4 regions of the Geobacillus sp. CAMR5420 genome follow, and region 4 is predicted to be linked to each of the others. Evidence: riboswitches for the same ligand, from Rfam matches in the RefSeq annotation. Region 4 holds a riboswitch; each other region holds the start of a gene.
What was found. Region 4 has a riboswitch for S-adenosylmethionine ahead of DI44_RS13865 (phosphoadenylyl-sulfate reductase). Riboswitches for the same ligand answer to the same signal wherever they lie in the genome.
Positions count from the first base shown of each region.

Region 1: another riboswitch for S-adenosylmethionine. It lies ahead of mtnK (S-methyl-5-thioribose kinase); the one in region 4 lies ahead of DI44_RS13865 (phosphoadenylyl-sulfate reductase).
Region 2: another riboswitch for S-adenosylmethionine. It lies ahead of metK (methionine adenosyltransferase); the one in region 4 lies ahead of DI44_RS13865 (phosphoadenylyl-sulfate reductase).
Region 3: another riboswitch for S-adenosylmethionine. It lies ahead of DI44_RS02020 (methionine ABC transporter ATP-binding protein); the one in region 4 lies ahead of DI44_RS13865 (phosphoadenylyl-sulfate reductase).

Region 1 is NZ_JHUS01000024.1:49,554-54,837, reverse strand. Features, by position in the region: gene DI44_RS11585 (pyridoxal phosphate-dependent aminotransferase) at 1-921, opposite strand, end outside; gene DI44_RS11590 (carbon-nitrogen family hydrolase) at 1,020-1,832, shown strand; SAM riboswitch class I at 1,927-2,095, shown strand; gene mtnK (S-methyl-5-thioribose kinase) at 2,232-3,419, shown strand; gene mtnA (S-methyl-5-thioribose-1-phosphate isomerase) at 3,489-4,556, shown strand; gene DI44_RS11605 (sugar ABC transporter substrate-binding protein) at 4,543-5,284, shown strand, end outside.
Region 2 is NZ_JHUS01000057.1:34,786-40,069, reverse strand. Features, by position in the region: gene DI44_RS19505 (HEXXH motif-containing putative peptide modification protein) at 59-940, shown strand; gene pckA (phosphoenolpyruvate carboxykinase (ATP)) at 1,134-2,720, opposite strand; SAM riboswitch class I at 2,939-3,053, shown strand; gene metK (methionine adenosyltransferase) at 3,183-4,394, shown strand; gene DI44_RS02875 (gamma carbonic anhydrase family protein) at 4,417-4,965, opposite strand.
Region 3 is NZ_JHUS01000063.1:48,663-53,946, reverse strand. Features, by position in the region: gene DI44_RS01985 (acyl-CoA dehydrogenase family protein) at 1-284, shown strand, start outside; gene DI44_RS01990 (arsenate reductase family protein) at 362-727, shown strand; gene gcvH (glycine cleavage system protein GcvH) at 824-1,207, shown strand; gene DI44_RS02000 (YusG family protein) at 1,283-1,519, shown strand; gene DI44_RS02005 (toprim domain-containing protein) at 1,618-1,977, shown strand; gene DI44_RS02010 (thioredoxin family protein) at 1,974-2,291, shown strand; gene DI44_RS02015 (hypothetical protein) at 2,437-2,784, shown strand; SAM riboswitch class I at 2,858-2,967, shown strand; gene DI44_RS02020 (methionine ABC transporter ATP-binding protein) at 3,055-4,083, shown strand; gene DI44_RS02025 (methionine ABC transporter permease) at 4,073-4,741, shown strand; gene DI44_RS02030 (MetQ/NlpA family ABC transporter substrate-binding protein) at 4,757-5,284, shown strand, end outside.
Region 4 is NZ_JHUS01000012.1:63,934-69,217, forward strand. Features, by position in the region: gene DI44_RS13890 (sirohydrochlorin chelatase) at 1-194, opposite strand, end outside; gene cobA (uroporphyrinogen-III C-methyltransferase) at 205-981, opposite strand; gene cysC (adenylyl-sulfate kinase) at 1,130-1,741, opposite strand; gene sat (sulfate adenylyltransferase) at 1,754-2,914, opposite strand; gene DI44_RS18585 (hypothetical protein) at 2,942-3,109, opposite strand; gene DI44_RS13870 (phosphate transporter) at 3,069-3,197, opposite strand; gene DI44_RS13865 (phosphoadenylyl-sulfate reductase) at 3,213-3,920, opposite strand; SAM riboswitch class I at 4,046-4,150, opposite strand; gene DI44_RS13860 (DUF1128 domain-containing protein) at 4,280-4,504, opposite strand; gene DI44_RS13855 (low molecular weight protein-tyrosine-phosphatase) at 4,857-5,284, shown strand, end outside.

The sequences.
Region 1 (5,284 bases), on a different contig from region 4:
CGCATTGCGGCGCGCCTCATACAATGCGACCAACTCCGTGACACAATCTTGCGGACCAAGGAGCGCCGCGGCGGCCGCTTCTTGGATGGCGCCGAACAAGCTGACATACAAATGATCCTGCAAAAGCTCAAGCGCCCGAATGATCCGCTCGTTGCCGACGGCAAACGCCACACGCCAGCCGGCCATATTGTATGTTTTCGAAAACGTATAAATTTCGACGCCGACGTCTTTCGCCCCATCGGCTTCCAGGAAGCTGACCGGTTTCCGGCCGTCAAAGCCGATCGCCCCATAAGCGAAATCGTGCACGACGGCAATGCCGTGCTTGGCGGCAAACGCCACCGTCTCCGCGAAAAATTCCTTTGTCGCCGTCGCACCGGTCGGATTGTTCGGATAGTTTAAAAACATGAGCTTCGCTCGGTCGGCGACCGACTCCGGAATGGCTTCGTAATCCGGTAAGAATCCGTTTTCCGAAGAAAGCGGCATCATCTCCATCCGCGCGCGGGCAAGCGCGATCCCCGACCAATAGTCCGGATAGCCCGGGTCCGGGACAAGCACCACATCGCCCGGGTTGACGAGGCAAAGCGGCAGCTCGACAAGCCCGGCCTTGCCGCCGAACAAGATGGCGACCTCGCGGGCCGGGTCGATCGTCACCCCGTACTCGCGCGCGTAAAACGCCGCTACGGCTTCTTTCAAAAACGAGTAGCCTTGAAACGGCGAATATTTATGGTATTTTGGGTTCGCGGCTGCCTTCTGCATCGCTTCGACAATGTGCGCCGGCGTCGGCTGATCCGGATTGCCCTGCCCTAAGTTGATCACATCATAACCCGCCTTGATCTTCGCACCGACTTTCGCCACGAGCGAGGCGAAAAACTGCTTCGGCAGCTGTTCAAGCAGTTCGGAAAAGGGAAATTCGATCGTCATCGTCCACACCTTCTCAAAAATTCTTGAAATTCTAGTGCAACATCATATATCGTTAAAAGCAAAATGTAAAGAAAAATTTTTTTCCGAGGTGAACGCTCATGACGATCCGCATCGCCTGCCTGCAGCTTGACATTGCATTTGGCGATCCAGCAAAAAACGAACAGCAAGCCGAACAGGCCGTGGAATCCGCTGCCAAAGACGGCGCTGACATCATCGTGCTGCCAGAGTTATGGACGACCGGCTACGATTTGACGCGCCTGGATGAAATTGCCGACGAAGGCGCCGAACGGGCGAAGGCGCTCGCTTCCCGATTGGCGCAAACGTACGGCGTCCATTTCGTCGCTGGTTCGGTCGCCAAAAAAACAGCCGCCGGCGTGACAAACACGATGATCGTGGCCGACCGTCATGGCCAAATCGTCGGCGAATACAGCAAGCTTCACCTGTTCCAATTGATGGATGAACATTTGTATTTGCAGCCGGGAAACGAGCCAGGCTTGTTCTCGCTTGACGGGCTGCCGTGCGCTGGGGTCATTTGCTATGACATCCGCTTTCCGGAGTGGATTCGCGCCCATGCTTTGGCTGGGGCGGAAGTGCTGTTTGTCGTCGCCGAATGGCCGCTTCCCCGCCTGCACCATTGGCGGACGCTCTTGATGGCGCGGGCGATTGAAAACCAATGCTACGTCGTCGCCTGCAACCGGGCTGGCCGCGACCCGAACAACGTCTTTGCCGGCCATTCGCTCGTCATCGACCCATGGGGCGAAGTGATCGCCGAGGCGGACGAGAAGCCGGGCATTCTCTCGGCCGACATCGATCCCGCGCTCGTTGCGGACGTCCGCGCGCGCATCCCGGTGTTTGCCGACCGCCGGCCGCACGACTATGAAACGGCAAAAAATTTTTTCAAAACGTATTGACAATCGATTGGCCGACCATGTATCATTCGAATCAAGCAACCAAACAATTGAGAACATCGTGAAAATTCCCGAAACTGAATACAAGAAATCGGTACTCTTATCAAGAGTTGGCTGAGGGAATTGGCCCAATGAAGCCCAGCAACCGACCGTAATGCTATCGTGAGATAGGGCGCACGCCAAAGGCGGCGCCGGAAGCGAACCGCTTCCGCAGGGCACGGTGCTAAGTCCAACAGAAAGACCGATGTCTTTCTGAAAGATAAGAGGCGCGAAGACGATGCATCTTCAAGCCTCTTTCCGTATGCGAAAGAGGCTTTTTCATTTGCCGGAAACGCCGAGTTTTAGCGCGCGTCAGAACCGGCATTTGAAAACGAGCGAAATGAAAAAAGGGGGAACAAGGCAATGACCACTGTTCAAACATCGGTTTACGAACCGCTGACCGAACCGAAGGCGGTATCTCTCGCTGTCCGCCTCGGCTTATTCCGCGACGGGGCGCCTCTTTTGTGCCGCGAGATCGGCGACGGCAACTTGAACTTAGTGTTTCATATCGTCGACCAAGAAACAAAGCAAGGCGTAATCATCAAACAAGCGTTGCCGTACGCCAAAGTGGTCGGCGAAAGCTGGCCGCTTACGTTAAAGCGCGCCGTCATCGAAAGCAACGCGCTGCGCACGTTTGCGAGCTATGTGCCGCAATACGTGCCGAAAGTCTACTATTCTGACGAATCGCTCGCCATTACGGTGATGGAAGACTTATCCCGTTTGCAAATCGCCCGCAAAGGGTTGATCGAAGGAAAAACGTATCCGCTTTTGTCCCAGCATATCGGCGAGTTTGTCGCCAAGACGGCGTTTTATACGTCTGATTTCGGCATGAACCAGCAAGAGAAAAAGAAATTGGCGCAAAGCTTCGTCAATCCGGAACTGTGCAAAATCACGGAAGACCTCGTCTTCACCGACCCGTTTTTTGACCACGAAACGAACAACTTTGAAGACGAATTGCGCCCAGACGTTGAAGCGCTTTGGCGCGATGACCGCTTGCACCTAGAAGCAGCAAAGCTGAAGCGCAAGTTTTTAACCGAAGCCGATGTGCTTCTGCATGGCGATTTGCATACCGGCAGCATTTTCGCAAGCACCGACGAAACGAAAGTAATCGACCCGGAATTCGCCTTTTACGGCCCGATCGGCTTTGACCTTGGGCAGTTTTTCGCCAACTTGCTGTTAAATGCGTTGTCCCGCCCTGACGTTGAGCGCCAACCGCTCTTTGATCACATCGACCGGACCTGGGACGTCTTTGCGTCCATATTCTCGGAGCTTTGGCGCACCAAAAGCATCGAGACGTACGCCGCAACACCGGGCTTGCTTGACGATGTGCTCCGGCATGCGTTCGTCGATGCTGTCGGCTTTGCCGGCTGCGAAGTCATCCGCCGGACGATCGGCCTCGCCCATGTGGCCGACCTTGACGGCATCGAGCAGAAAGAAGCCCGCCTTGCCGCCAAACGACACGCGCTCCGCCTCGGCCGCCGCCTGATTGTCGAGCGCAACGAGCTGACCGGAACGGACGGCTTCCGCCGAGTGTTTGCAGAAACCGAATAGTAACACGGCGACGACCGGCCCAGTGCCGGCCCGGATCAACGGAAAATGTGAAAAGAAAGGAAGACGACGATGGACACCTTTGCCATCCCGCGCTCTGTCGAGTGGCGCGAGACGCATATCACGATTTTAAACCAACAAAAATTGCCATTAGCAACAGAATATATCGACCTGCATACGCTTGAAGACGTGTACGATGCGATCGCCTCGCTGAAAGTGCGCGGAGCGCCGGCGATCGGCATCACCGCCGCTTATGGTCTGGCGCTCGCCGCCTCGCATTATAAAGCGGAAACGGTCCACGAGTTCCATAGCCGCCTAAAGCAAGACCGCGATTATTTGGCAAGCGCCCGCCCGACGGCCGTCAATTTGGTTTGGGCGCTTGACCGGCTCACTGCCGCCGCCAAAGACGCCGCCTCAGTCAACGAAGCGAAAACGGTGCTTATTCACGAGGCGATCCGCATCCAAATCGAGGACGAAGATGTCTGCCGCCGCATCGGCGAACATGCGTTATCGCTTTTTCGCCCAGGCGACCGGGTGATGACGATTTGCAACGCCGGCTCGATCGCCACCGCCCGCTACGGCACGGCGCTCGCCCCGTTTTATTTGGCGAAAGAGAAAGGGATCGAGTTATCCGTGTACGCCCTTGAGACGCGCCCCGTTTTGCAAGGAGCGCGTCTGACCGCCTGGGAGCTGATGCAAGCAGGCGTCGACGTCACGCTTATTACGGACAACATGGCGGCGCAAACGATCAAAGCGAAAGGGATTCGCGCCATTATCGTCGGAGCCGACCGGATCGCACAAAACGGCGATACAGCGAACAAAATCGGCACGTTCGGCCTCGCCTTGCTCGCCAAATCGTTTGGCATTCCGTTTTACGTCGCCGCACCGTTGTCCACCATCGATTTGGCGACAAAGACAGGGGCAGACATCCCGATTGAAGAGCGCCATCCGGATGAAGTGACCCATCTGGCCGGCGTGCGCGTCGCCCCGGAAGGCGTCAACGTGTATAACCCGGCGTTTGACGTGACGCCAAACGAACTGATTACCGCGATCATTACCGAAAAAGGCATCGTCCGCGGCAGCTACAGCGCGGCACTGCCAGCGTTATTTGCAAAGGAGGAGCAGCATGAAACGATTTAAGGCCTTATCGTTCCTTTCTCTTCTTTTCTTTGCCGTGTTCTCCGTCTTGGCCGGCTGCACGAACGAGCAAGACGCCGTGAGCTCTAAGCCGGCCAACGAAACGAAGCAAACGGCCATCCAAGGCGACACCGTCTCATCCAACAGCCAAACCGCATCGAGCAGCGAACAGGCGGCCATCCCGGAGAAGCTGAAAAAACCGGTGAAGATCGCCGCCATTATGCAAATGTCCATCGGCACGTTCTCGTCGCAATACATCGCCGGCGTCAAAGAACAAGTGCAAAAGTTCGGCGGCGAAGTGCAAATTTACAACGCCGACAACGACTTGACGAAAATGGCCTCATACGTAGAAACGGCCATCACGCAAAACGTTGATGCCATTCTGCTTGATCACGGCCGCGCTGATGCGCTCGAAGGCCCGGTGAAAAAAGCGGTTGAAAAAGGCATCCCGGTCGTCGCCTTTGACAACGATTTGAACGTTCCCGGCGTCACCGTCATCGACCAAGACGACTACAGCCTCGCCTGGAAAACGTTAAAAACACTCGCCGAAGATTTAAATGGAGAGGGCAACATCGTCACGATTTGGGTCGGCGGTTTTACTCCAATGGAGCGGCGCCACGTCATTTATGAGGCGTTCAAAAAACGCTATCCGAACATAAAAGAAGTCGCCAAGTTCGGTACGGCGAGCGCCAACACGGCTTTGGACACGCAAACGCAAATGGAGGCCATTT
Region 2 (5,284 bases), on a different contig from region 4:
TTGTCAAGTGTATTTTGTGGTGAAGAGCCATAAATATACCGTGAATAGGGGGAGTAGTATGTCAAGTATAGTTCAGACAGAATCAAAAATCTTTTTACCATTTCTGCATAAATCACACATTATCGAGAATATCGAGATTCTAAAAAATTATGTCGAGCAGGAAAGTGGAAAGAAATTCCCATTAGGTGTCACGTTAAAAGAGAAATATTTTGAAGCCATAAATTATATTCAAGATGTTCCTGTTCCATACTCAAACGAAAAAATACATGTTACATATTTTGATAAAACATTGCAAAATAAATTACTTAGTTTGGGTATGATTGACAAAGAGGATTTGGAAAACGATAAACACATTTATTCACAACAAGAGCAAGAAGTAATTACTGATAGAATTGAAAAAGCATTAAAGTTGATCAAAGTATTGCATAATGATTTGTATGATTTAATTAATACACTTATTGGTACCTTTTTGATTTTAAAAAAAGATTTGTTTGGTGGAGGATCAGTGTCCAATGTTATGGGATTAGTATGGTTAAACCCTCAATCTGATTGGTCAATCATTGAATATGCAGAGGCCATTTATCATGAGTTTATCCACCAAAGTATCTTCTTGGATGATATGATTAACTGTATGTTTCCTAATGCTAATGAATGTGCAAAAGAAGAAGCTCTAGTTACATCAACCATCTTGAAAATCAAAAGGCCTTTAGACAGAGCATATCATGCTGCTGGAGTTTCTATAGGAATTATGCATCTTTATCACTTGTTTAATGATTCTAAAAATTCTGAGAAGTATATGGATGATTTGCGGAAAACAGTTGAAGAAATAGAGGCAAGAACACAATTCTTGGGGGAACAGGGAGTAAAAACTTTAGAAATCATGCGCAAGTTCATTAATCATCCATCTTTTGATGACATTACGTATTCCTTACAGAACTAATGGCCATTGCGACAAATGAAAACACAGAAGCCCATTGCGTTTGATCGAGTCCGGTTGTTTTGAGGTTGTTTGAGGCGAATGAAACGGATCGACGTACAGAAATGCTTAAGGATTCAGTGTCGGAGTCCAAAGCAAAGGAAAGAAATAAAAAACAGCCGGACAGGGAACGGTTCCCTGTCCGGCTGGGTTCTTGTTAAACGAGCGGTCCGCCGAGTTTTTCGATGGACGGATCGATGTGGGCGAATTTTTGGAAGTTGGCGCGGAATTTTTGCGCTAGCTCTTTTGCTTTTTGTTCGTATGCTTGTTTGTCGGCCCATGTGTTTTGCGGCTGCAGGACGTCATCGGGCACGCCCGGGACGTGCGCCGGGATGGCGAGGCCGAAAATCGGATCTTTGACTGTTTCGACGTTGTCGAGCTCCCCTTCGACGGCGGCTTGCACCATCGCTCGGGTGTAGGCGAGCTTCATGCGGCTGCCGACGCCGTACGCCCCCCCTGTCCAACCGGTGTTGACCAAAAAGACGCGGACGTTGTGTTCAGCGATTTTTTGCCCGAGCATTTCCGCGTACTCGACGGCCGGGCGCGGCAAAAACGGTGCGCCAAAGCACGTTGAGAACGTTGCTTCCGGTTCGGTGACGCCGCGTTCGGTGCCGGCGAGCTTGCTTGTGTAGCCGCTTAAGAAATGGTACATCGCTTGTTCGCGCGTCAGCTTGCTGATCGGCGGCAGGACGCCGAACGCATCGGCTGTCAAAAACACGATCGTGGACGGATGGCCGGCGACGCTCGGGTCGATGATGTTTTGGATCGCCTGAAGCGGGTAGGCGGCGCGTGTGTTTTCCGTCAGCGTGCCGTCGTCGTAATTCGGCACCCGCGTCGCGTCATCGAGGACGACGTTTTCGAGCACCGCGCCGAAGCCGATGGCGTCAAAAATTTGCGGCTCTTTCTCGCGCGATAGGTTGATGCATTTCGCATAGCAGCCGCCTTCGATGTTGAAAATGCCGCGGCTTGACCAGCCGTGTTCATCATCGCCGATCAAGCGGCGGTTCGGGTCGGTCGAGAGCGTCGTTTTTCCCGTTCCCGACAAGCCGAAAAAGAGGGCGACGTCGCCTTCCTGGCCGACGTTGGCCGAGCAGTGCATCGGCAGGATGCCTTGTTCCGGCAGCAAATAGTTCATCACCGAGAAAATCGATTTTTTCATTTCGCCGGCATACTCGGTGCCGCCGATCAACACGGTGCGCCGTTCAAACGAGATGATGATGAACGCTTCCGAGCGCGTGCCGTCGACTTTCGGGTCGGCTTTAAAGTTCGGCGCGCAAATGACGGTGAATTGCGGCTCATGCACGGCGAGCTCTTCGACGTTCGGCCGAATGAACAGCTGATGGACGAACAAGTTGTGCCAGGCGAATTCGTTGACGACTTGAATCGGCAGCCGGTATTTCGGATCGGCGCCGGCAAAGCCTTTAAACACGAACAGTTCATCTTTCTTCATTAAATAGTCGAGCACTTTGTCGTACAGTTTATCAAACGTCTCCGGAGACATCGGCTGGTTGACCGCTCCCCAGTCGATCGTTTGCTTCGTTGACGGTTCTTCGACGATGTATTTGTCTTTCGGCGACCGCCCTGTGTACTTGCCGGTCGTGACCGCGACGGCTCCGGTGTGCGTCAGCCGTCCTTCGTTCCGCTGCAGGACTTTCTCGACGAGCTCGGCGACGGACAGTTGATGATGCACGTACGGTTTTTGCAGCAATACATCAAGCTTATTCGTCATGTTTGCGATCCCCATATTCAAAACCTGCCTTCTTTTTGAAATCACTCTTGAAAATAGTATAACACATTTTTATTAATAGTCCATACTAATTGTGTGGGTTTTTCAAACTTTATTTTGCCCAATGTGTCGATTTCCTTGAGGAAAGAATTTTCTCGGCTGGAAATGATAAAAAATGAATTTTGATAGTTGACTTTGCCGATTCCATTGCGATAAGATAAGTCATTGAACGGATACTCTTATCCCGAGCCGGTGGAGGGACAGGCCCGATGAAGCCCAGCAACCGTCACAACTGTACATGTGTGAAATGGTGCTAACCTGTGGCAAGGCGCAGTCCTTGAACGATAAGAGTGAAAGGAAGCAATACGATTGCCATGACCTTTCCTCAGCCGTTACAGGAAAGGTTTTTTATATTGCGAAGGGAAAAAGGGAAATGAGTTCCGTGTCGCCACATTATGCCAAGAGGAGGAAACAAACCGAATGTCAGCCAAACGCCGCTTGTTTACTTCAGAGTCTGTGACGGAAGGACATCCGGATAAAATTTGCGACCAAATTTCTGACGCCATTTTGGATGCCATTTTGGAAAAAGATCCGAACGCCCGCGTCGCCTGCGAAACGAGCGTCACGACCGGGCTGGTGCTCGTGAGCGGGGAAATCACGACATCAACATACGTGGACATTCCGCGCATCGTCCGCGATACGGTCCGGGAGATCGGCTACACGCGCGCCAAATACGGATTTGACGCCGATACGTGCGCGGTGCTGACGTCGATTGACGAACAATCGCCGGACATTGCGATGGGGGTGAACCGGGCGCTTGAGGCGCGCGAAGGTCAGATGACTGACGAGGAAATTGAAGCGATTGGCGCCGGCGACCAAGGATTGATGTTTGGGTTCGCCTGCAATGAGACGGAAGAATTGATGCCGTTGCCGATTTCGCTTGCGCACCGCTTGGCGCGCCGATTGGCGGAAGTGCGCAAAACGGATGTCTTGCCGTACTTGCGGCCGGACGGGAAAACGCAAGTGACGATCGAATACGATGAAAACGGCAAACCGGTGCGCGTCGATACGATCGTCGTTTCCGCGCAGCACCATCCGGAAATTACGCAAGAGCAAATCGAGCGCGACATTAAAGAACAGGTCATCAAGCCGGTCGTGCCCGCAGAGCTGCTTGATGAGAACACGAAATATTTCATCAACCCGACAGGACGGTTTGTCATCGGCGGTCCGCAAGGGGATGCTGGGTTGACGGGGCGCAAAATCATCGTCGATACGTACGGCGGCTACGCCCGCCACGGCGGCGGCGCGTTCTCGGGCAAAGATCCGACGAAAGTCGACCGCTCGGCGGCGTATGCGGCCCGCTATGTCGCGAAAAACATCGTCGCGGCAGGACTGGCCGACAAATGCGAAGTGCAGCTTGCCTACGCGATCGGCGTCGCCCGCCCAGTTTCGATTTCGATCGATACGTTCGGCACCGGCAAAGTATCGGAAGACATTTTGATTGAGGTCGTGCGCAACAACTTCGATCTCCGCCCGGCGGGCATCATCAAAATGCTCGACCTTCGCCGCCCGATTTACAAACAGACGGCTGCTTACGGCCATTTTGGGCGTACGGACATCGACCTGCCGTGGGAGCGCACCGACAAAGCCGCCTTGTTGAAAGAACAAGCGCTGGCGTTGGCGGACAAGTGATGAAAGAAAAAGAGCTGCCTGATCACGGCAGCTCTTTTTTGTTGGCGCACGATGTCCGCTGTTGCTGCAGCGCTTTGTAATACTGCCCTTTCTCGACATATTCGCGGCGGATGCGCTCCATTTCACGGATGTCGTCTTCCGTCAGTTCGCGGACGACTTTCGCCGGCCGGCCGAGGGCGAGCGTGTTGGGCGGAATTTTTTTGCCCGGCGGCACTAAACTGCCGGCGCCGATAAACGCGCCTTCCCCGATTTCCGCGCGGTCCAAAATGATCGAGCCCATGCCGATGAGCGCGTTTTTGCGAACGATGGCGCTGTGCAAAATGACTTGATGGCCGACTGTTACACCGTCTTCAATGATAAGCGGATTGTTTGGACTTTGATGCAAAATTGAGTTATCTTGAATATTGACCCGGTTGCCAATCACCGTTGGCGCCACATCGCCGCGAATGACGGTATTGAACCAAATGCTCGTCTCTTCGCCGATCACGACATCGCCGGTGATCGTCACATAGTCGGCGATAAAGGCGGAGGCGGCAATTTGCGGCGTTTTGCCTTTGTATGGGTAAATCATGGGCGTTCGTTCCTTTCTGCTGCAAAATCGATCGTTCACCATGTATTGTACAACGCTGCGTCCAAATCGCCAACGAAAGTGAGCGCGCCTGGTCGGGATTGGTGAAAAACGTTTCGTTTCGCCCGATGAGTGGTTGGGATCGGGAAAGAAGATCCGATTTCACAAAGCTTCTCAACGTGAGAAGAACCGTTGTTGAGCGGTTTTTTCATTCCATCGCCAACCCTTTTATGGTTTGCCCCGCCCGCATTGATGGCAATACTGGAAGACGAGATCGCAGGCTGTTCAGACGCGAAACGATTTTGGTTGCTGATAAGATGGA
Region 3 (5,284 bases), on a different contig from region 4:
ATGCGATGGAATCAGCGCTTTTGCGCACGGAAAAAGCGATTCAGGCGAGCGGTGAGGAGAAAAACAAACAAAAATTGCTGTACACGCAAATTTTCTGCCAAGAGGCGTTCAATGAAATTGAAGCCCATGCGAAAGAAACGCTCGTCGCCGTCGAACAAGGAGACACGCTGCGGATGATGCTCGCCGCTCTCCGACGGCTGACGCGCCATACGCCGATCAACGTGATCGCGAAAAAACGCGAAGCGGCCGCCGCGCTCATTGAAGCCGAACGGTATATTGTGTGATAATGGGAAGTGCCAGGCGTTTGCCTGGTGCTTCTTATTTGTTTGCCACACAGCGGAAATGAAAGGGAGGAGTGAAGATGGCGCTCACGCTCTATTGGTATCCAAAATGCGGAACGTGCCGGAAGGCGAAAAAATGGTTGGATGAACACGGCATTGAGGTGCAAACGGTGCATTTGGTCGACGAGCCGCTGACGAAAGAGCAGCTCGCCCGTTTGCACCGTCAAAGCGGGCTGCCGCTCAAAAAATTTTTCAACACGAGCGGGATGAAATACCGCGAGCTTGGCTTGAAGGACAAGCTCGACCGCGCATCGGAAGACGAGATGCTCGATTGGCTCGCCTCGGACGGGATGTTGGTCAAACGGCCGATTTTGACGGACGGCGAGCGGGTCGTCGTGGGCTTTCGCGAACAAGAATACGAGGCGTTTTTCGCGGCGGGGACATAAAAAATTTTTTGCAAAATCGGGTGAATTCAGTGAGTTTTTGCGGAAAATCGGTTATGATGAAAAGGAATATACATTTTGTCGCAATGGAGGGATACGATGAACACGCCGAAAGAACTTCGCTATACAAAGGAGCATGAGTGGGTGCGCGTGGAAGGAGAGAACGTGCGCATCGGCATTACGGATTACGCCCAATCAGAGCTTGGCGACATCGTCTTTGTCGAGCTGCCGGAAGTCGGCGCAGAGGTTACGGCGAACGAGCCGTTCGGCAGCGTTGAATCGGTGAAAACGGTCTCGGAATTGTATGCGCCGATCAGCGGCACGGTCGTTGAAGTGAATGAGGCGTTAAATGACCATCCGGAGTACGTGAACGAATCGCCGTATGACAAAGCGTGGATGATCGTCGTCAAACCGAATGATTTGAGCGAAATCGACAATTTGTTGACGGCGGAACAATACGAGGCGATGATCAACGAAGGATAAACGTTCCTGCAATCTTCGCTTCGATTCGGGCACTCTATACATACCGGAATTTGATTGAAAAAAGGGGTGCTCGCGATGGCGCTGCAAACGACGCGCATAGATGTCACGGACCGGATCATCGGCAAACTGAACGGCCGCTCGCTGGAGTTGTACGAGGAAGGAGAGCTCATCGGGCGCCTTCCGCTTCCGGCGGCCGTCCCGTTGAAAAAGGGGTATACCGAACAAAACGGAAGAATTTACAAACAGGTGACCGCTACCGTTGAGCCGGACCAAAAATATGTCGATTGCGACGGGGAAGCGGGCTGGTGTTGAAAGGCAACGGTGGATGGCCGTTGCTTTTCATTTTCAACATTTGGCCGGCGCAAGACATACAATAATAGTATCCTCATTTGAAGTTAGGTGGGTCGGACATGCGACGCGTGGAAAAAGTGATCATCGTCGAAGGGCGATCAGACAAGCAAAAAGTGGCGGCGGTGCTGAACGAACCAGTCGTCATCGTCTGCACAAACGGCACGATCAGTGATGCGCGCCTTGAGGAGCTGGCCGATGAGCTGGAAGGATGCGATGTATACGTCTTGGCCGATGCCGATGAGGCGGGAGAAAAATTGCGCCGGCAGTTTCGCCGCATGTTTCCAGAGGCGGAGCATCTTTACATTGACCGGGCGTATCGCGAAGTGGCGGCCGCTCCGCCTTGGCACTTGGCGCAAGTGCTGTTGCGCGCTCGTTTCGACGTCCGCATCGAATCGCTCATGAGGGGAAGAGGCGAGTGAAAGCGATCGACCGAAACGATGTCATGCGAGTGGTGGAAGTCGAGCCGCTTCTGGCCCTTTACTTGTATACCCCGCTGTGCGGCACGTGCCAGCTGGCGCGGCGGATGCTCACGGTGGTGGAGCAGTTGTTTCCGGCGCTGCCGTTTTACGAAACGGACATCAACTATATCCCTGAGCAGGCCGTTGCGTGGAAAATTGAAAGCGTTCCTTGCCTGCTTCTTTTTAGGGACGGAACGGTCGCAGGCAAGTGGTATGCCTTTCATTCCGTTCCGTATTTGTACGAAGTGATTCAAGCCTGCTTGCCGTCCCGATGATTCGCCTTTTTTTGACGCTGTTTGACACATTTCTTGGGAAATGACAAAAACGGCGCTCGTTCGTCAACGGGTTGTCGAGATTTTTGTAAAGGATTTCTCCTCTTCAGGTGGAAGTGAAAAAAATAAAAATGGGGAGGGGATATCCATGGAAATGCGTGAATTAGTTGGGCAGTTCGTGGAACGGATGCAAGTGTTGCGCCATTTGGTGCCGATTTTGCCGGATGAGCAGCTGTATGTTCGGTTTGAAAGTGATGACGAAACCGCCTTGCTGTTGATCGGCAAGGAATCAGCCGCTAGAGGGATGGAAAACGATGAACGGAAAACATTGACGGTGCGCGGTTCCAAAGAGGCGCTCGCGTCCCTGCTGAACGGCGAACTGAAGCTGCAGCAGCTCGTCCGGCTGCGCGAAGTGCATGTATCGGGAAGCTTTCGTCATCTGTTGCTGCTTGAGTCGCTCCTCCATTTGGCTAAGCCTTATCGGGACGTCGGATAAAAAAGATGTTGACACGCTTCGACAGACAATGATACAATCACATTCGTAGTCAATTGAATAGGCGATTGTTGCGCTCTTATCAAGAGAGGTGGAGGGATGTGCCCAATGAAGCCCGGCAACCGTCAGCGCATGTGCTGAAATGGTGCCAATTCACACAAAGCGGCCTGCTTTGAGAGATAAGAGACGGAATGGTGCACAATACCTTTCTGTTCTCTGCGGGCAGAAAGGTTTTCTTTTTGCGCTCTGCCGCTTGGGGAGGAAGGTGAAACGATGATTACACTCGAACAAGTGACGAAAATCTATCAAGCGGCCAACGGTTCGGTCACAGCCGTCGACAATGTGTCGCTTGAGATTCGCGAAGGAGAAATTTTCGGCATTATCGGCTACAGCGGCGCTGGGAAAAGTACGCTCATCCGCTTGCTCAATGGGCTCGAGAAGCCGACGAGCGGCCGGGTGGTCGTCGCCGGGCGCGATATGACGCGCGTGAAAGGGCGGGAGCTGCGCAAGGCGCGCCAAGAAATCGGGATGATTTTCCAGCATTTCAACTTGCTTTGGTCTCGCACAGTCAGGGAAAACATTGCCTTTCCGCTTGAAATTGCCGGCGTCCCGAAAGAGGAGCGGAACAAGCGGGTGGATGAATTGATCGAGCTTGTCGGCCTTTCCGGGCGCGAGGATGCCTACCCGTCGCAGCTGAGCGGCGGGCAAAAGCAGCGGGTCGGCATCGCCCGGGCGCTCGCCAACAACCCGAAAGTCTTGCTGTGCGACGAGGCGACATCGGCGTTGGACCCGCAGACGACCGATGCGATTTTGGACTTGCTCGTTGACATCAACAAGCGTCTCGGGCTGACGATTGTGCTGATCACCCATGAAATGCACGTCATCCGCAAAATTTGCGACCGCGTTGCGGTGATGGAAAGCGGCCGAATCGTCGAGCAAGGCGAAGTGTTGCATGTGTTCCGCAACCCGCAGCAGCCGATTACGAAACGGTTCGTCAAGCAGCTGATCGAGCCCGAGGAGACGGAAGAGGCGATTTCCCATTTGTTTGGCCAATACCCGAGCGGGCTGATCGCGCAGCTGACGTTCGTCGGCGCGGCAGCCGGAAAGCCGCTCATCAGCCAGGTCGTGCGGCAATTTGCCGTCGATGTCAACATTTTGCAAGGGAAAATTTCGCAAACCCATCAAGGCGCCTATGGGGTGCTGTTTGTGCACCTCGACGGGGCGAGGGATGAAATCGACCGGGCGCTTGACTATATTCAACGCCAGCAGGTGGCGGTGGAGGTGATTCACGATGCTCGCTAACCTCCTGCCGAACGTGCAATGGGAGACGGTGTGGGCGGCGACGGTCGAGACGCTGTATATGACGGGAGTGGCGGTGGCGGCCACTTTCGTCCTCGGAATCGTTCTTGGCTTGCTTCTATTTTTGACAGCGAAGGGCAACCTATGGGAAAACCGGTTTGTCAATACCGTGGTTGCGGCGTTTGTGAACATTTTCCGCTCTATTCCGTTTATTATTTTGATCATTTTGCTCATTCCGTTTACAACATGGCTCGTCGGGACGATGCTTGGCGCCAATGCGGCGCTGCCGGCTTTGGTCATTGGGGCCGCGCCGTTTTACGCCCGCATGGTCGAAATCGCTCTTCGCGAAATTGATAAAGGCGTCATCGAAGCAGCCCAAGCGATGGGCGCCTCAACGTGGACGATCATTTGGAAAGTGCTGCTGCCGGAGTCATTGCCGGCGCTTGTCTCCGGCATTACGGTGACGGCGGTGTCGCTCGTCAGCTATACAGCGATGGCTGGAGCCATCGGCGCCGGCGGGCTTGGGAACTTGGCGTATTTGGAAGGGTTCCAGCGCAACCATAACGATGTGACATTTGTCGCAACCGTATTGGTGTTGGTCATTGTATTTATCATTCAGCTGATCGGTGACTTTGTCACTTCGAAAATCGATAAACGATAAAGGGGGAAACAACTGATGAAGAAATGGTTGGGTGTGTTGCTCGCCGCCATTCTCGTGCTCGCTTTGGCGGCATGCGGCGGCAACAATAACGACAGCGCGGAAGGCGGCAAAGACGGCAAATTGGTGAAGTTGAAAGTCGGTGCGTCGAACGTGCCGCATGCGGAAATTTTGGAAAAAGCGAAACCGATTTTGAAGAAAAAAGGCATCGACTTGGAGATCATTACGTTCCAAGATTACATCTTGCCGAACAAAGCGCTGGCTGAGAAGCAAATCGACGCAAACTATTTCCAACACATTCCGTATTTGGAATCGCAAAAGAAAGAGTACGGCTATGATTTCGTCAACGCCGGCGGCATTCATATCGAGCCGATCGGCTTATACTCGAAAAAATACAAAAGCATTGAAGAACTGCCGGACGGCGCGACGATCATCATGAGCAACTCGGTCGCCGACCATGGCCGCATTTTATCGATGCTGCAAGAAAAAGGGCTCATTAAATTGAAACCGGGCGTCGATAAAACGAAAGCGACAGTCAATGACATC
Region 4 (5,284 bases):
ACGATGACGCGTGTCGCCCCTTGGGCGACACAACGGTCAACGCCGGTGACAATGTCCGGTTCCGCGAGCTCGACAAAGCATAGCTCTTGAATCGGAATATCGATGGTCCTCCGGCACTGTTCGACGAAACGCGCCGCTTCATGGCGCGCAGCGGCAATGCGGCTGCCGTGGCTGACGTACAAAACAGCTTCCATCGCCATCGCCTCACGATGTTGCGCCAGCGGCTGCGGATGACGCGAGCAACTGCTCAAACCATTGAATGTTGGCCCGCAGCCGGACGACGTCTCCGATAATGATCATGCTCGGATTTTGGATGTTTTCTTTGGCGACGACGGCCGCGATCGTCGCGAGCGTGCCGGTGACGGTGCGCTGAGCAGTTGTCGTTCCCCATTCGATGACCGCCGCCGGCGTCTCCGGCGCTTTTCCATATTTCATCAGCTGGCCGCAAATGTATGGCAAGTGATGAACCCCCATGTAAATGGAGATCGTATCGATGCCTTTGGCGAGGCTTTCCCATTTGATCTCGTCACGACTTCCGTCGCGCCGATGCCCGGTGACAAAGGCGACGCTTGAGCTGAACGCGCGATGGGTGACAGGGATGCCGGCATAAGCCGCCGCCGCGATGGCGGAGGTGATGCCGGGAACGATCTCAAATTCGATCCCATGTTTGGCCAGCGCCTCGGCCTCTTCGCCGCCGCGCCCGAACACGAACGGATCGCCGCCCTTTAAGCGGACGACCGTTTTTCCTTTTTTGGCATGCCAGACGAGCGCATGGTTGATCGTTTCCTGCTGCATGGCATGGAAGCCGGGCAGCTTGCCGCAAAAGATGAGTTCGGCGTCCGGCTTGGCATATGAAAGCAACTCTTCATTGATGAGACGGTCGTACAAAATGACATCCGCCTGCTGGATGCATTTTAATCCTTTGACGGTAATGAGTTCCGGGTCGCCGGGGCCGGCGCCGACAAGATACACTTTGCCCATCGTTGTTTCAGCCCCTTCGTGCATGATTCAGCCAGCCGCCGGAAAGCGGCATGGATGCTCGGCTGCTTTTATTGTAAATGGTCTGCCTTGGGATGAAAACGACCTTGTCAAATGACCTCCCGTTCTTTTTTGGCAGGGGATGAGGGAATTAGTCTGTTTTCGCGGCCGGGATCATTCCTCGCTTGCGCAGGTAGGCGAGCACTTGCTCGGCACATTCGTCAACCGAATAACGGTGTGTTTCGATCGTCAGCTCCGGTGCTTCCGGCGCTTCGTACGGCGAGTCGATGCCCGTAAATTCACGGATTTCCCCGCGGCGGGCTTTTTGATACAGCCCTTTCGGGTCGCGTTTTTCGCATTCTTCAAGCGGGCAGTTGACGTAAATTTCGATGAACTCGTCTTCTTCGACTAAGCGGCGGACGAGCGCCCGGTCTTCGGCAAACGGCGAGATGAACGCCGTCAGCACAAACTGGCCGCTGTCGACAAACAGCTTCGCCACTTCGCCGATGCGGCGGATGTTTTCCGTCCGGTCGGCGGCGGAAAAGCCGAGATCTTTATTGAGCCCGTGCCGGATGTTGTCGCCGTCTAAGACGTAATTCTGAATGCCGAGCTCAAACAGTCGTCTGGAGACGGCGTTGGCCACCGTCGATTTGCCGGAGCCGGACAGCCCGGTGAACCAAAGGATGGCGCTATGATGGCCGTTGCGCTTGCGCCGGTCTTCTTTTGTGACCGATGTGTGATGCCAAACGATGTTCGTGCTCATCGCGATCCTCCTTTAGCGCGCTGACGGGGCGACCGTTTCGCGTTCTTGCAGCCCTTTGATCAAGACGGCGGCCACTTCCGGACGGCTGAACGTGCTCGGCGGCACTTGGCCGTTGCGCAGCATTTCACGAACTTTCGTGCCGGAAAGGACGACATGGTATTTCGCGTCATGCGGACACGTTTTTGTCGATGCCATCCCTTCGCATTTCGTGCAGTAAAAGCTATGTTCGAAAAAGAGCGGCGTAATGCCAAGCTCTTCAGCCGTAAAGTTCAAGAAGATTTTTTGCGCATCATACGTACCGTAATAATTGCCGACACCAGCGTGGTCGCGGCCGACGATGAAGTGCGTGCAGCCGAAATTTTTGCGCACCATCGCGTGGAAAATGGCTTCACGCGGACCGGCATAGCGCATCGCTGCTTGGAAGACGCCGAGGAAAACGCGGTCTTTCGGGTAATAGTTTTCCAGCAGCACTTGATAGCTTTCCATCCGGATGTCAGCCGGAATATCGTCCGCTTTCGTTTCGCCGACGAGTGGGTTTAAAAACAGGCCATCAACGATCTCGAGCGCGCATTTTTGAATGTATTCATGGGCGCGGTGAACCGGATTGCGCGTTTGGAAGCCGACAACGGTGTTCCAGCCAAACTCAGCAAACTTTTTCCGCGTTTCCGCTGGATCAAAATAAAACGCGGCGAATTGGCCTTTGTCGGTCCGTTTGACAAGCGTAATCTCCCCGCCGACATACACATCCGGCTTTTCAAACAGTTTGCGCACACCTGGGTGAGCAAGTTCATCCGTTTTATAAACGAGCTTCGCTTCTTTCGTTTTGTCTGGGCGGTAAATGTCAGCAATCTCAATGACGCCGTAGACGTCGCCATGATAAACGAGTTTCGCCTTATCGCCGACGGCGAGCTCTTTCGCTTTTTCTTCTGTTACCGCGAGCGTGATCGGAATGCTCCAGACGGTGCCGTCAGAAAGACGCATTGTTTCAACAACCGCGTCGTAATCCGTTTTCGTTAAAAAACCAGTGAGGGGGCTGTAGGCGCCCGTTCCGATTAGCTCCAAGTCGCTCAGTTCGGCTTTGGAGAGCTCGATCGTTTTGGTCGCCTCATCAAGTGGATAGTCCGGATTCCAACGATTGATTAATGTACCGCCATGCGGGGTGCTTAAGCTCATGTTCATAACCTCCTAGATTGATAGATGTTAATTAAATGCCGCCGCCATGTTCGTGAAGCGAACGTTCTTCTTCGGCGACCGTTTTTTTAAGCTGATGACGCCAAGCGTCGCCAAGCAGACGCTCAAGATGGCGATGACCGTATAGACGTCGCTGTCAAACAGCAGCTTGACGAATCGGAATGGCGTCCGATTCATCAGCGACGCCCATCGAGGCCGCCGCGCCGCTCGCCTCGATGTTCATGGCGAAGAAAAAGGATGCGATCAAAGCAATGGCAAGGAGCATATCGTTTTTCTCTCCTTAAGCGAGATGAAGACCGCATTCCGTCTTCCCTTGGCCGGCCCAGCGCCCGGAGCGCAAGTCGTTCGGATCTGTAGCCGGCGTCGTGCACGGGGCGCAGCCGATGCTCGGGTAGCCGTGGTCATGAAGTACATTGTACGGAAGGTTGTGTTGATACACGTAATTCCATACATCCTTCCACGTCCAGTGAATGAGCGGACAAACTTTAATAGAACGGAATTTGTCGTCTTTGTTGATGTACTCGACATGCCGCCGCGTCGGCGATTGTTCGCGGCGCAAGCCGGAAATCCACGCCGTCACCCCGGTCAGCACCTCGCGCAGCGGAATGACTTTGCGCAGCTCACAGCATTTGTTCGGGTCGCGTTTCCAAAGCTCGTCGCCAAATTGCGCCTTTTGTTCTTCTAACGTTAGGCGCGGCTGTTTCATCACGATGCGAAGCGCCGGATATTTCTCTTTCACTTTTGCGATCGTATCATACGTCTCCCGGAAATGCAGACCAGTGTCCAAAAATACGATTTCCGCATCCGGCTTGACTTGGGAGATGAGATCAATAAGCACGATCCCCTCAACACCGAAGCTGCACGCGTATACGATCTCATCGCCGTATTCGCGATACGCCCAAGCGAGGACGTCAAGAGCCCCTTTTGTTTCATTATCGAACGGAAAAGACGGTTTTTCCGCCGTTTCCCACTGATCATACGTGAGCATCGGTTTCTCCTCCTCATAAAATCAAAGAAAATCCACATAATTAGTCGGATATATAGCGGCCAAACGGCAATTCGGCGGCAAAAATCCTTCCTTGCATTAACCAGAAAGAGCGGGAGAAAGGGCGCCCCTTATTTTACTAAAGATCTTCTTTAGCTGGAATTGGCACTTTGCTATAGGTGGCAGGTTGTCGGAGTTCATTGAGCCAATTCCTCCCTCACTCCCGAGCAACGTATGCAACGCATGTCATTTAATTGATTAAAATTTTAGCACAATTGACGATAATGTCAATCATAGTTTTTCGATAGGAATTGTTTTTATGCGAAACAGCTGCATTGCCTGCCTAGCAGCAGATGGGAACGTTATTTTTTGCGCAGGCTTCCGAGCTCTTCGACAATCGCCTGCATTTCGCTTGGGCTGAACGTCTCGCGTTTCATCACCATCTCGTAAATGTCTCTCAATTCATCGTACCATTCCTCGGAAAAATGGGACGGCTTGATGGCATCCAAGTTCAGCACTTTCAACTTTTGCTTCAGCTGTTCGATCATGTAGGCGACGTTTTCCGCCGACCGTTTTGATAAATCCATTGGTTTGCTCCTTTCATGGCAAGTTACTATGTATTGTACCATAGGTGCAGGAAGAATGGGGAGAGATTGCATGGCTTGCTTTTCTGATGAAAAACGGATGATGTGGTAAAATGTAGGTGCACATGCATAGTGCCAGTGTAGAAGGTTGGTGAAACACCGCGTTTTCTTCAAAATGGTTGTCGTGAACGCGCGGAAGAGTTGTTGATCCATTCGCGAAAGCTCCCCCCTGGAGTGTTTTTTCGTTACATCACCGACCTTCCTTCTAGGGCCAAAAAGGGGCTAGATGAAAAGGAAAGAAGGAAAACTAACGGTGGAAAGCACCGTGGACATAGCGAGAGGGGTGGCTGTTTGGATGATTAAAGTGCTGTTTGTTTGTCTTGGAAACATTTGCCGATCGCCGATGGCGGAAGCGGTCTTCCGCCATTTGGTGAAAGAGCGGGGGCTTGACGGGCTGATTGTCGTTGATTCGGCGGGAACAGGCAGCTGGCATGTCGGTGAGCCGCCGCATGTGGGGACAAGAAGGGTTTTGACTGAAAACAAGATCGACTACTCCGGCATCCGCGCCCGGCAAGTGAACCACCGTGACTTGGAAGAATTTGATTACATCATCGCCATGGACGCAGCCAACTTGAACGATTTGCGCCGATTGGCTGGCTCCCGTTCGAAAGCGGTGCTCGCCCGGTTGCTTGACTTTGTTCCCGACCGGGAAAAAGACGATGTGCCTGATCCGTATTATACCGGGAATTTTGCCGAAGTGTATCGCCTCGTCCGCTCGGGGTG